3 regions of the Streptomyces sp. NBC_01635 genome follow, and region 1 is predicted to be linked to each of the others. Evidence: riboswitches for the same ligand, from Rfam matches in the RefSeq annotation. Region 1 holds a riboswitch; each other region holds the start of a gene.
What was found. Region 1 has a riboswitch for cobalamin ahead of OHB56_RS32040 (energy-coupling factor ABC transporter permease). Riboswitches for the same ligand answer to the same signal wherever they lie in the genome.

Region 1 (3,264 bases):
TCTCGAAGGTGGCGGCGAGGTTGGGCGGGAGGGTCGCGCCGTCGAGGTCGCCGGAGCGCAGCCGGGTGGCGCGGACGTCGTCGTCGGCGATGATCGCCATGGTGAGCTTCTTCACCTTCGGTGCGCCGCCCCAGTAGTCCGGGTTCGCCTTGAAGGTGAGCTTCTCGCCCTTGCTCCAGCCGGTGAGGACGTACGGTCCGGTGCCGATCGGCTCGGTGTTGAAGGAGCCGGTGTTGGGGTCCTGCTTGCCCGCGATGTGTTCGGGGACGACGGGCAGCACCGTGCGGGCGGCGAAGGCCGCGTAGGGGTACTTGAGGGTGAAGACGACCTTGTCGCCGCCGTCCGCCCGGACCTCCTTGACGGCGTCGAGTTCGCTCTTGGCGGCGTTGTTGGTCTTGTCGTCGAGGACCGTGCGGTACGTGTAGACGACGTCTTCGGCGGTGAGGGGTTCGCCGTCGCTGAACTCGACGCCCGGGCGCAGGGTGTAGGTGTAGGTGCGGCCGTCGTCGGCGATCTCGGGAAGCGCCTTCGCGAGGGCGGGCTTGAGTTTCAGGTCGGCGTCCCGGGCGAGCAGCCCGTCGAAGATCTTGGAGTTGCCGTCCTTGCCGTAGCCGAGCAGGGGGTTCAGGGTGTCGGGCTCGGTGGAGACCCCGATCACCACGGACTCGGCGGACCCGCCGCCGCCCGTGCCGGCGTCCGAGCCGCCGGTCGGCGCCGAGCAGGCGGCGGCCAGCGAGAACGCGGCGGCCGTGGCCGCCGCGCCGGTGGTACGCCGTATTCGTCGGGTCGTCATCGAACCTCACACCTCTGCTGACTGGAATTCGTTTTTGCATATTAATTGCAGCAAGGTTCTGCCCAGGGCCCCGGCCCCCCATGCCGACGCTTCGGCGCGCGGTGGCCGCCCGGGCGGGTGGCGCGTGTGTGACCGCCGCCCCACCTGCGCACCCCCGCCCTCGAGGCCGCGGGGGTGCGCCGGGAGGCGAGCTGCGGAACGCCGCCCGCGCGCCCCCGGCACCCGCTTGTCACCGGGCCGGATCCGGGTCTACTGTCGCCACGCCTTGGTGAACGGGAAATCCGGTGCGATACCGGTGCGGCCCTCGCCACTGTGATCGGGAAGTCCGGCTCCGGCCCCTGGTCCTGTCCTCCGACAGGACCGACGGGCAGCCACTGGGTCCACTTGGGGCCTGTCGTCACATTCCTGTCGTCCGCCCGGAGGGCAGGAATGTGACGACAGGCCCCAGGACCCGGGAAGGCGGAGCTCGGGCGGTGGTACCCGTCAGCCAGGAGACCGGCCAAGGCGCGTCAACCATCCACGAGGTGCTGGAGAGGGTCTGCTGAGCCATGCACATTGCCGAAGGTTTTCTGCCACCGGCGCACGCGGTCGCCTGGGGCGTCGCGGCTACGCCGTTCGTCGTCCACGGAGCCCGGTCGCTCATCCGTGAAGTCAGGGAACATCCCGAGAGCACGCTGCTGCTCGGCGCCTCGGGAGCGTTCACCTTCGTTCTGTCCGCGCTGAAACTGCCCTCGGTGACCGGGAGTTGCTCCCACCCCACCGGCACCGGGCTGGGCGCCATCCTGTTCCGGCCGCCGATCATGGCGGTGCTGGGCACCATCACCCTGCTGTTCCAGGCCCTGTTGCTGGCCCACGGCGGGCTGACCACGCTGGGCGCCAACGTCTTCTCGATGGCGATCGTCGGGCCGTGGGCGGGGTACGGCGTGTACCGGCTGGCGCGGCGGTCCGGGGCGCCGCTGATGGCCGCGGTGTTCTGCGGCGCGTTCGTCGCCGACCTGTCCACGTACTGCGTCACCAGCGTGCAACTGGCGCTCGCCTTCCCCGACCCGGGGAGCGGGTTCCCGGGCGCGCTCGGGAAGTTCGGCTCCATCTTCGCCGTCACGCAGATCCCGCTCGCGGTGAGCGAAGGGCTGCTGACCGTCCTGGTGATGCGCCTGCTGGTGCAGTCCAGCAAGGGCGAACTGACCCGCCTCGGCGTGCTGTTGACCGGCAAGCGAGGGGCAACGGAAACGGCGGCGACGGAAACGGAGCCGGAGACGAAGCAGACGGCGGGCACGGCGGGAACAACGAGTACGACGGGTACGACCGGTACCGGGACGGTGGCTCGATGACCAGGAACGCGAAAATCAACACCCTGCTGCTGCTCGCCGTGGCCGCGCTCGCGGTGCTGCCGCTGGCGCTCGGGCTCGGCGACCACAAGGAGGAGCCGTTCGCCGGTGCGGACGGCGAGGCGGAGACCGCCATCACCGAGCTCGAACCGGACTACGAGCCGTGGTTCTCCCCGTTGTACGAGCCCCCGTCCGGTGAGATCGAGTCGGGGCTCTTCGCCCTCCAGGCCGCCGTCGGCGCGGGGGTCCTGGCGTACTACTTCGGGGTGCGGCGCGGGCGTCGGCAGGGTGAGGAACGGGCACGGCAGCAGCAGCCGGCGCCCGGTACCGGCTCGGACGCCGGCCCGGGGCTCCCCGACGAGGCGGTCTCCCCCGGTCCCCGGGCCTGATCGCGCGTGCTGCCGATCGACGCGGCGGCGCACAGCAGTCGCTGGCGCCGCCGTCATCCCGTGGACAAGGCCGTGCTCGGGCTGGGGCTCACCGTGCTCGCGATCTCCCTGCCTCCGTGGCCGGGTGCGGCTCTGGTGCTGGTGACCGCGCTCGTGGCGTTGCTGGGCCCGGCGGGGGTGCCGGGCCGGCGGTTGTGGCGCGCCTACCGGGTGCCGCTGGGCTTCTGCGTCACCGGGGCGCTCACCCTGCTGGTGCAGGTGGGCGGGCCGGACGGGTTCGTTTCCCCGGCCCCCGAAGGACCGCTGCGCGCGGGCGAGTTGCTGCTGCGCACCTCGGCGGCGTCCCTCGGGGTGCTGCTGTTCGCCTTCACCACGCCGATGTCGGACCTGCTGCCGCGTCTGGTGCGGGCCGGGGTGCCCGCACCGCTGGTGGACGTGGCCCTGGTGATGTACCGCATGAGTTTCCTGCTGCTCGACTCGGTGCGCCGGATCGGTCAGGCGCAGGCGGCCCGGCTCGGGCACACCACCCGGGCGGCGTCCTGGCGTTCGCTGGGCGGTCTAGGCGCGACGGCGTTCGTCCGGTCCTTCGACCGGGCGGCGCGGTTGCAGGCGGGGCTCGCCGGGCGCGGTTACGACGGCACACTGCGCGTCCTGGTGCCCGAGGCGCGCGTCTCCGTACGGTTCACGGCCGTGAGCCTGCTGCTCCTCGCGGCACTGGCCGCCGTCGCCCTTCTCCTGGAAAGCCGGATGCCAT
Region 2 (3,264 bases), 6.0 Mb from region 1:
CGCACGGGCCTCGTTGCCGCTGTCGGTGGTGAGCAGCAGCAGATCGAGCACCGCGGTGAGCACCGCCGCGATCGCCACGCCGGACAGCACGAGCCGCGCCGAGGTGATGCGTCCGCCGGTGCGGGCGGTGGCGTAGACGAGCAGCAACGCGCCCAGGGCGCCCACGAAGGCGGCCACCGACAGGGACACCGGTCCGAAGAGGGTGACCCCGAAAACGATCACCGAGACCGCACCGAGGGACGCGCCCGAGGAGACGCCCAGCAGGTACGGCTCGGCGAGCGGATTGCGCACCAGGGCCTGCAGGGCGGTGCCCACCACCGCCAGTCCCGCACCGGCCACCGCACCGAGCAGCACGCGCGGCGCCCGCACGTCCACCACGATGGTTTCCCGCGCCCGCGACCAGTCGGGCTCCTGCCAGTCGACGCCCAGCGCGTGCGTCACGATGCCCCACACCTGACCTGGCGGGACCTGAACGGAGCCGATCGCCAGGCCCGCCGTGGCGGACACCACGAGCAGGGCGGTGAGCACGAGCAGTGTGACGGCCAACGTCGTACGGCCCGCCCCCGGCCTGGTGGGCTTCTGCCGTGGCACCGCCCGCTCGGCGGACGTGCCGGCGGCGGTGTGGGTCACTGGAAGTTCTCGGGGTGCAGTCCGCGGGCCAGGTCGTCGACCGCGTACGCCGACCGGATGCCGACCAGGGTGGCGGTCAGCGGCAGGACGACGAACCGCTCGTTCTTCACGGCGGGTACGTCGGCGAGGGCGGGCTGGGAGAGCAGGAACTTCTTCTTCTGCTCGACGCTTCCGGCGCCGGCGTAGTCGTAGATGGCGATGACCTCGGGCTTGCGTGCGACGACCTGCTCCCAGGAGACGTCGCCGAAGACGTCGTCGAGGTCGGCGAAGACGTTCTCGCCGCCGGCCAGTCGGATCAGTTCGGTGCCCAGGCTCTTGCCGCCCGCGGTGAAGGCGGTCTTGTCGCCGCTGTCGTACACGAAGACGGGCGCTTCTGGCTCGCCCTCGACGGTGGTGGCGGCCTTCTCGACGCGGTCCTCGAGGTCGGTGACCAGCCTGTCGGCCCGGTCGGGGACGCCGAAGAGCCGGCCGATGGTACGGATCTCGTCGTAGGTGTCCCGCATCGTCACCCGTTTCTTGCCGCAGTACTCGCGGTTGAGATGGGTGTCGATGCCGACGTCGGCGAACGCCTTGCGGGAACGGCCCTCGTTCTCGGCGAACGCGCTGCCGTAGCCGCCGTAGACGAGGTCGGGTTCGGCGTCCAGAACGGTCTCGAAGGACGGTTCCTTCTTCGCCAGTTCGGGGACGGAGTCGTAGTCCTTCTTCAGTTCCGGCAGGACGGCGGAGTCGGGGAAGGCGGTGCCGACCATGCGGTCCTTCAGCCCGAGGGTGAGCATGAGTTCCGCCGGGTGCTGGTGGATGGTGACCACCCGGGAGGGCGGCTTGTCGTAGGTGGTCCTGACGCCGCAGTTGTCGATGGTGAGGGGGAAGCCCTCGGCCGAGGACGCTGTGGTCTTCGGGTCCTGGACGCCGCCGTCGGACGAACCGCAGCCGGCGGCCAGCAGGGCTGCCGACAGGGCAACGGCCGCGGCGCGCAGAGAGCGGCGCCTGCGGGCAGGGGAGAACAGAGCAGGGCAGAACGAAGCAGGGGAGAACAAAAGGGGACGGGGCATGCCGTCGTACACGTAGAGCCTCCTGGGGAGTCCGCGCTCCTCGGAACGGGCCCGCGACGGACCAGTGTCCTGACTCCCGGATCGACGCTCCCCCTGCCTTCCCGCGCGGCTCGCGCAGTGGCATGTCGAGGGGGTGTACTCCCCGGTCACAGTGGCGGGACCGTGCCGGATTCGCACCGGCTTCCTGTCTCCCGTCGCGGCGATGACCAGGTCATCCTACGTGCCGCCGAGTTGGAGGCGAAAGGGAGTGCGGCCTCGTCCGCACGCCCCTGCATACCGTCAGCTCTCGCGGGCGGCCCGCAGCACGAGCCGTTCGGCGTTCTCGTCGTAGGGGCGGCCGTCGGAGCCGCCGAAGATCTCCACGCGGTCGAACCCCGCTTCCTCGGCCTGTCGGTAGCGTTGTTCGGAGAAGAGGAAGTCGTGGAATTCGGTGGTGCCCGGCGTCGGCGGCGGGCACCAGGTGCGGCCGGTCGGGACGGCGGCGGACCCCGTACGTCGCGGCCGGGTCCCCGGCGCCCGTGGACAGTCCGGCGGTCGTGGCGGCCGCTCTGGCCGGATCACGCCTCGGTACTCGCTCCTCCTTCAACCAGACTTGTTGACTCACGACACATGCGCACCGTCCCTGCGGTGGCCGGTGCCCGGGAGGACCTTGATGGTGTCAGAGGCGAGGCCGGACGAAGGCGGGACAGCAGCGCCGCGACGGCAACGGCCTTCCGCGGACAGGATCGCTTTGCGTGGTGACCTGCGCTCCGCCCTGCCCGACGCGAGTGCGGCGGTGGTGCTGACGGGGGCCGTGTTCGCTTTCCTGTACGTGCGCATGGACTCGGGTGATTCGGCCACTGTCGCGGTCATGCCGTTCATGGACGATCCCGGCACCTACTGGATGTACTTGCTCAGCCAGGCGTTCGGGTGGTCGGGACTGCTGTGGGCCTGGGGCACGGTCATGCTCGGGCTGCTGTTGTCGGGGCCACGACCCGCCCGACTGCCGGTCTCCCGACAGGTGCTGGAGCGCTGGCACCGCACCACGAGCCTGACCACGATGGCGCTGATGTTCGCGCACGCGCTGATGTTCGCGGCGGAACTCGTCCGCTACGAAACGAATCTGGCGTGGGCCGAGCGGCTGTGGGCGGGCTTCGCGGACACCTTCGTACCCGGCTGGTACGACTCCGGAACCGGTCGGATCGCCATCCCGCTCGGGCAGGGTGCCCTGTACCTGGCGGTTCCCCTGGGACTGCTGTTCTACGTCCGGCACCGCATCGGAGCGAACACCTGGCGACGGCTGCACCGGTTCGTGATCGTCGTCTACGTGCTGAGCGTGTGGCACACGCTGCTGTACGGGACCAACGTCTGGTACGGGGAATGGCCGCGTACCCTCCTGTGGCTGCTGCAGCTACCGGTCGCAGTGTTGCTGTTGCTGCGTCTGCTGTGGCCCGCCCGGCGGGCCGAACGGTTGGACGCGCCAGGAGGACGTGCGGGTGTGGCATGGCCGGTCTGGTCGGCGCGGGCGGCAGGACGGATCGCCGTCGGGGCCGTAGTCGTCGGGCTTGTCGTCGTGGCGGCGTCCGGCCGCGACGGCGGACGG
Region 3 (3,264 bases), 1.3 Mb from region 1:
GGTCATCGGTTCGGGGCGGGAGAGGTCGCCGGCCAGGACCGGCGGGCGGACGTAGCGGGTGCCGTAGGACTGGACCCAGCCGTACCGGGTGGCGAGGTAGCCGGTGAGCTGCTCGGCGAAGTACTGGACCATGTCGTTGCGTTCGGCCTCGCCGTGCACCAGGACGTCCAGGCCGGCCTTCTCCTGGAAGGAGATCACCTCCTGGATCTCGGCCTTGACGCGCTCCTCGTAGCCGGCGGTGTCGAGGCGGCCGGCGCGCAGGTCGGCGCGGGCGGTGCGCAGTTCGCCGGTCTGCGGGAAGGAGCCGATGGTGGTGGTCGGCAGGAGCGGCAGGCCCAGGCGGGCGTGCTGGGCGGCGGCGCGTTCGGCGTAGGGCCGGGAGCGACGGGCGTCGGCGGCCGTGACGGCGGCGGCGCGGGTCCGGACGGCCGGGTCATGTGTGAGCGGGGAGTTCGCGCGGGAAGCGAGGTCGGCCCGGTTGGCGGCGAGTTCGGCGGTGATCGTGCCGGTGCCCTGGGCGAGGCCCTTGGCGAGAGTGACGATCTCGGTGGTCTTCTGCCGGGCGAAGGAGAGCCAGCGCAGGATCTGCGGTTCGATGTCCCGTTCCGTCGCGGTGTCGATCGGGACGTGCAGCAGGGAGCAGGAGGCGGCCACGTCGACCCGGTCGGCCAGGCCGAGCAGCGTGCCGAGGAGGGACAGGGACTTCTCCAGGTCGTTCACCCAGATGTTGCGGCCGTTGACGACCCCGGCGACCAGCCGCTTGCCGGGCAGCCCGCCCACGGCGGCCAGGGCGTCCAGGTTGGCGGCGGCGGCCTCGGTGAAGTCCAGGGCCAGGCCCTCGACCGGAGCCTTGGCCAGCAGCGGCATCGCGTCACCGAGGCGGTCGAAGTACGAGGCGAGCAGCAGCTTCGGGCGGTCGGTGAGGCCCCCCAGCTCACGGTAGGCCCGCTTGGCGGCGTTCAGTTCGACCGGAGAGCGGTCCTGGACGAGGGCGGGCTCGTCCAGCTGCACCCACTCCGCGCCCGCGGCCCGCAGGTCGGCCAGGACCTCGGCGTAGACGGGCAACAGCCGGTCGAGCAGGGTGAGCGGGTCGAAGCCGACGGCCATGCCCGGGGCGGGCTTGGCGAGCAGGAGGTAGGTGACCGGACCGACCAAAACGGGTCGGGCGGCCAGGCCGAGTGCGAGGGCTTCCTTCAGTTCGGCGACCTGCTTGGCGGAGTCGGCGGTGAAGACGGTGTCCGGGCCCAGCTCCGGGACCAGGTAGTGGTAGTTGGTGTCGAACCACTTGGTCATCTCCAGCGGCGCCACCTCCTGGGTGCCGCGCGCCATGGCGAAGTAGCCGTCCAAGGCGTCCGTCTCGACGGCGGCGCGGTGGCGGTCGGGGATCGCGCCGACCATGACGGTGGTGTCGAGGACGTGGTCGTAGTACGAGAAGTCGCCGGCCGGGACTTCGTCGATGCCGGCCTCGGCCAGCTGCCGCCAGTTCGTCCGGCGCAGTTCGGCGGCGGCGGCGCGCAGCTCGTCGGCGGTGACGCGGCCCTTCCAGTAGCCCTCGATCGCCTTCTTCAGTTCCCTGTTCGCGCCCTGGCGGGGGTAGCCGTACACGGTGGCCCGGGCTGCCGCGGTCGCGGTCCTGCTGGTCACGGAGATCTCCTTCGCGAGACGAATCCCTGAGATCCCGGTGGCGGGACGAGAGCGCGAAGGGCGACGGACCGGACGGAAACGACCTCGTGCAGCACAGCGCCGTCGTCCGCCTGGTATGTACGCCGACCCGCCCTCGAGGTCACCGGGATATCCGCGCACGAGCCGGTCGTACGCGGGCAACGGGCAGGTCTTCGGACTCGCGGGCACGTCCTCGTGGGGAGGACACCTACTGGCCGTCGCTTCCCGGGCCCGGTTCGTCGGACCCAGTGCGTATGACGGCGGTCGTTCCCGCTCACCGCTGCGGGGCAGTCCCGGATTCCCACCGGGTTCCCTCTTACGACGCATCCCGTCCGGCTGACGGGGCGAACCAGCTGCACCAGCCAGCGTACGGGGTGCGGCGGGGGAGGGGAGCGACACGTCCATCATCCGGATGGTGAGCTGGAACATGGGTGAGCCGATGGGACGCGTGCCTCGTCGGACAGGGCCGGGCCGTGCTGCCCCACCGTCGGCCGGGTGCCCGGATTCGGGTCGGGTCCGACGAGTCGCCCGGTGGGCAGGGCGCGGACGACGGGGCGGGCAGCCGACCGGCCGCCGCTCTCCCGGACGTGGCGTGGGCCGGGGACGTCACCCTCCCCTGAAGGTGACGTCCCCGGCCGCTCCCCCGGCGCCGGACAGTGGTCGTGGCGTCCGTGTTCGGCGGACCGGTGCCGTTACCAGCACATGACCGCGGTTTCGCCCGAACCCCGTGCGGAGTAGAGGCGGATCCGGACGAAGTAGCGGCGGCCCTTGACGAGCCGGACCGCGAGGGTCGCGTTGTGCGGGGTTCCCCCGTCGTCGTGCCCGGCGAGGTAGCGGGGCTCCCCGCCCCGCTCCTCGAACAGCACGACGACCAGGTCGCCGTCGCCGAAGGTGCCCACCGTGTAGTCGCGGGTCTCCACCGGGTCGATCTGGAAGTCGGCCTGTTCGCCGGGGCCCAGACCGAGCGGCGCCGAGCGGAACGGCACCAGCGCGGGCGGGCCGGGCCGTTCGGCCGGCGGATACCAGCCGAGGGCGAACTCCTTGTCCGCCGCGGACAGCGTGCCGGGCGGATGGACGCCCCCGCGGAACTGCTCCGGTTCCAGTATCAGCCCCGGCGCGAAGGTGTATCCCATGATCGAATCGGCGTCCCAGACGGGGCCGTTGGCCTCGGTCGCGTCCAGCTTGCGCAGGATGTTGTGGTGCGTCCGTTCCCGGCTCCAGTGGTTGGGCGGGCCCGCCAGTTCGGCGTACACGGCCTCGTCGTCCCAGTGGAGACCCGCGCAGGGGCTCTGGTGCTCGTGCAGCATGCCCAGGGCGTGGCCGATCTGGTGCAGGGCCGTCCCACGCTCCCCGGGCTCGGTCAGGTCCCAGCCGAAGTTCACGGTGCGCTCGTGCAGACCCGCCAGGAGTGCCTCCTTACCCACGGCCGACCAGGAGCCGCCGCCGGACTGGAAGCCGATGCGCAGCTCCGCCTCCGAGCGGTCGTGGACCTCGGTGAAGGAGAGTCCGATCCCGAGCCCCTGCCACTCGGCGAAGCACTCGCGCACCACGTCCTGCTGCGCCGTGGTGCCGCCCCACGGCACCCACCGGGTCCGGCCGGTC

Region 2: another riboswitch for cobalamin. It lies ahead of OHB56_RS04485 (ABC transporter substrate-binding protein); the one in region 1 lies ahead of OHB56_RS32040 (energy-coupling factor ABC transporter permease).
Region 3: another riboswitch for cobalamin. It lies ahead of metE (5-methyltetrahydropteroyltriglutamate--homocysteine S-methyltransferase); the one in region 1 lies ahead of OHB56_RS32040 (energy-coupling factor ABC transporter permease).

The regions. Positions count from the first base shown of each region.
Region 1 is NZ_CP109277.1:6,908,955-6,912,218, reverse strand. It holds gene OHB56_RS32045 (ABC transporter substrate-binding protein) at 1-793, opposite strand, end outside; cobalamin riboswitch at 1,043-1,312, shown strand; gene OHB56_RS32040 (energy-coupling factor ABC transporter permease) at 1,342-2,124, shown strand; gene OHB56_RS32035 (energy-coupling factor ABC transporter substrate-binding protein) at 2,121-2,510, shown strand; gene cbiQ (cobalt ECF transporter T component CbiQ) at 2,517-3,264, shown strand, end outside; gene OHB56_RS32025 (energy-coupling factor ABC transporter ATP-binding protein) at 3,263-3,264, shown strand, end outside.
Region 2 is NZ_CP109277.1:904,855-908,118, reverse strand. It holds gene OHB56_RS04490 (FecCD family ABC transporter permease) at 1-630, opposite strand, end outside; gene OHB56_RS04485 (ABC transporter substrate-binding protein) at 627-1,682, opposite strand; cobalamin riboswitch at 1,745-1,870, opposite strand; gene OHB56_RS04480 (hypothetical protein) at 1,962-2,243, opposite strand; gene OHB56_RS04475 (ferric reductase-like transmembrane domain-containing protein) at 2,335-3,264, shown strand, end outside.
Region 3 is NZ_CP109277.1:8,232,896-8,236,159, forward strand. It holds gene metE (5-methyltetrahydropteroyltriglutamate--homocysteine S-methyltransferase) at 1-1,644, opposite strand, end outside; cobalamin riboswitch at 1,809-2,031, opposite strand; gene OHB56_RS37565 (M12 family metallopeptidase) at 2,355-3,264, opposite strand, start outside.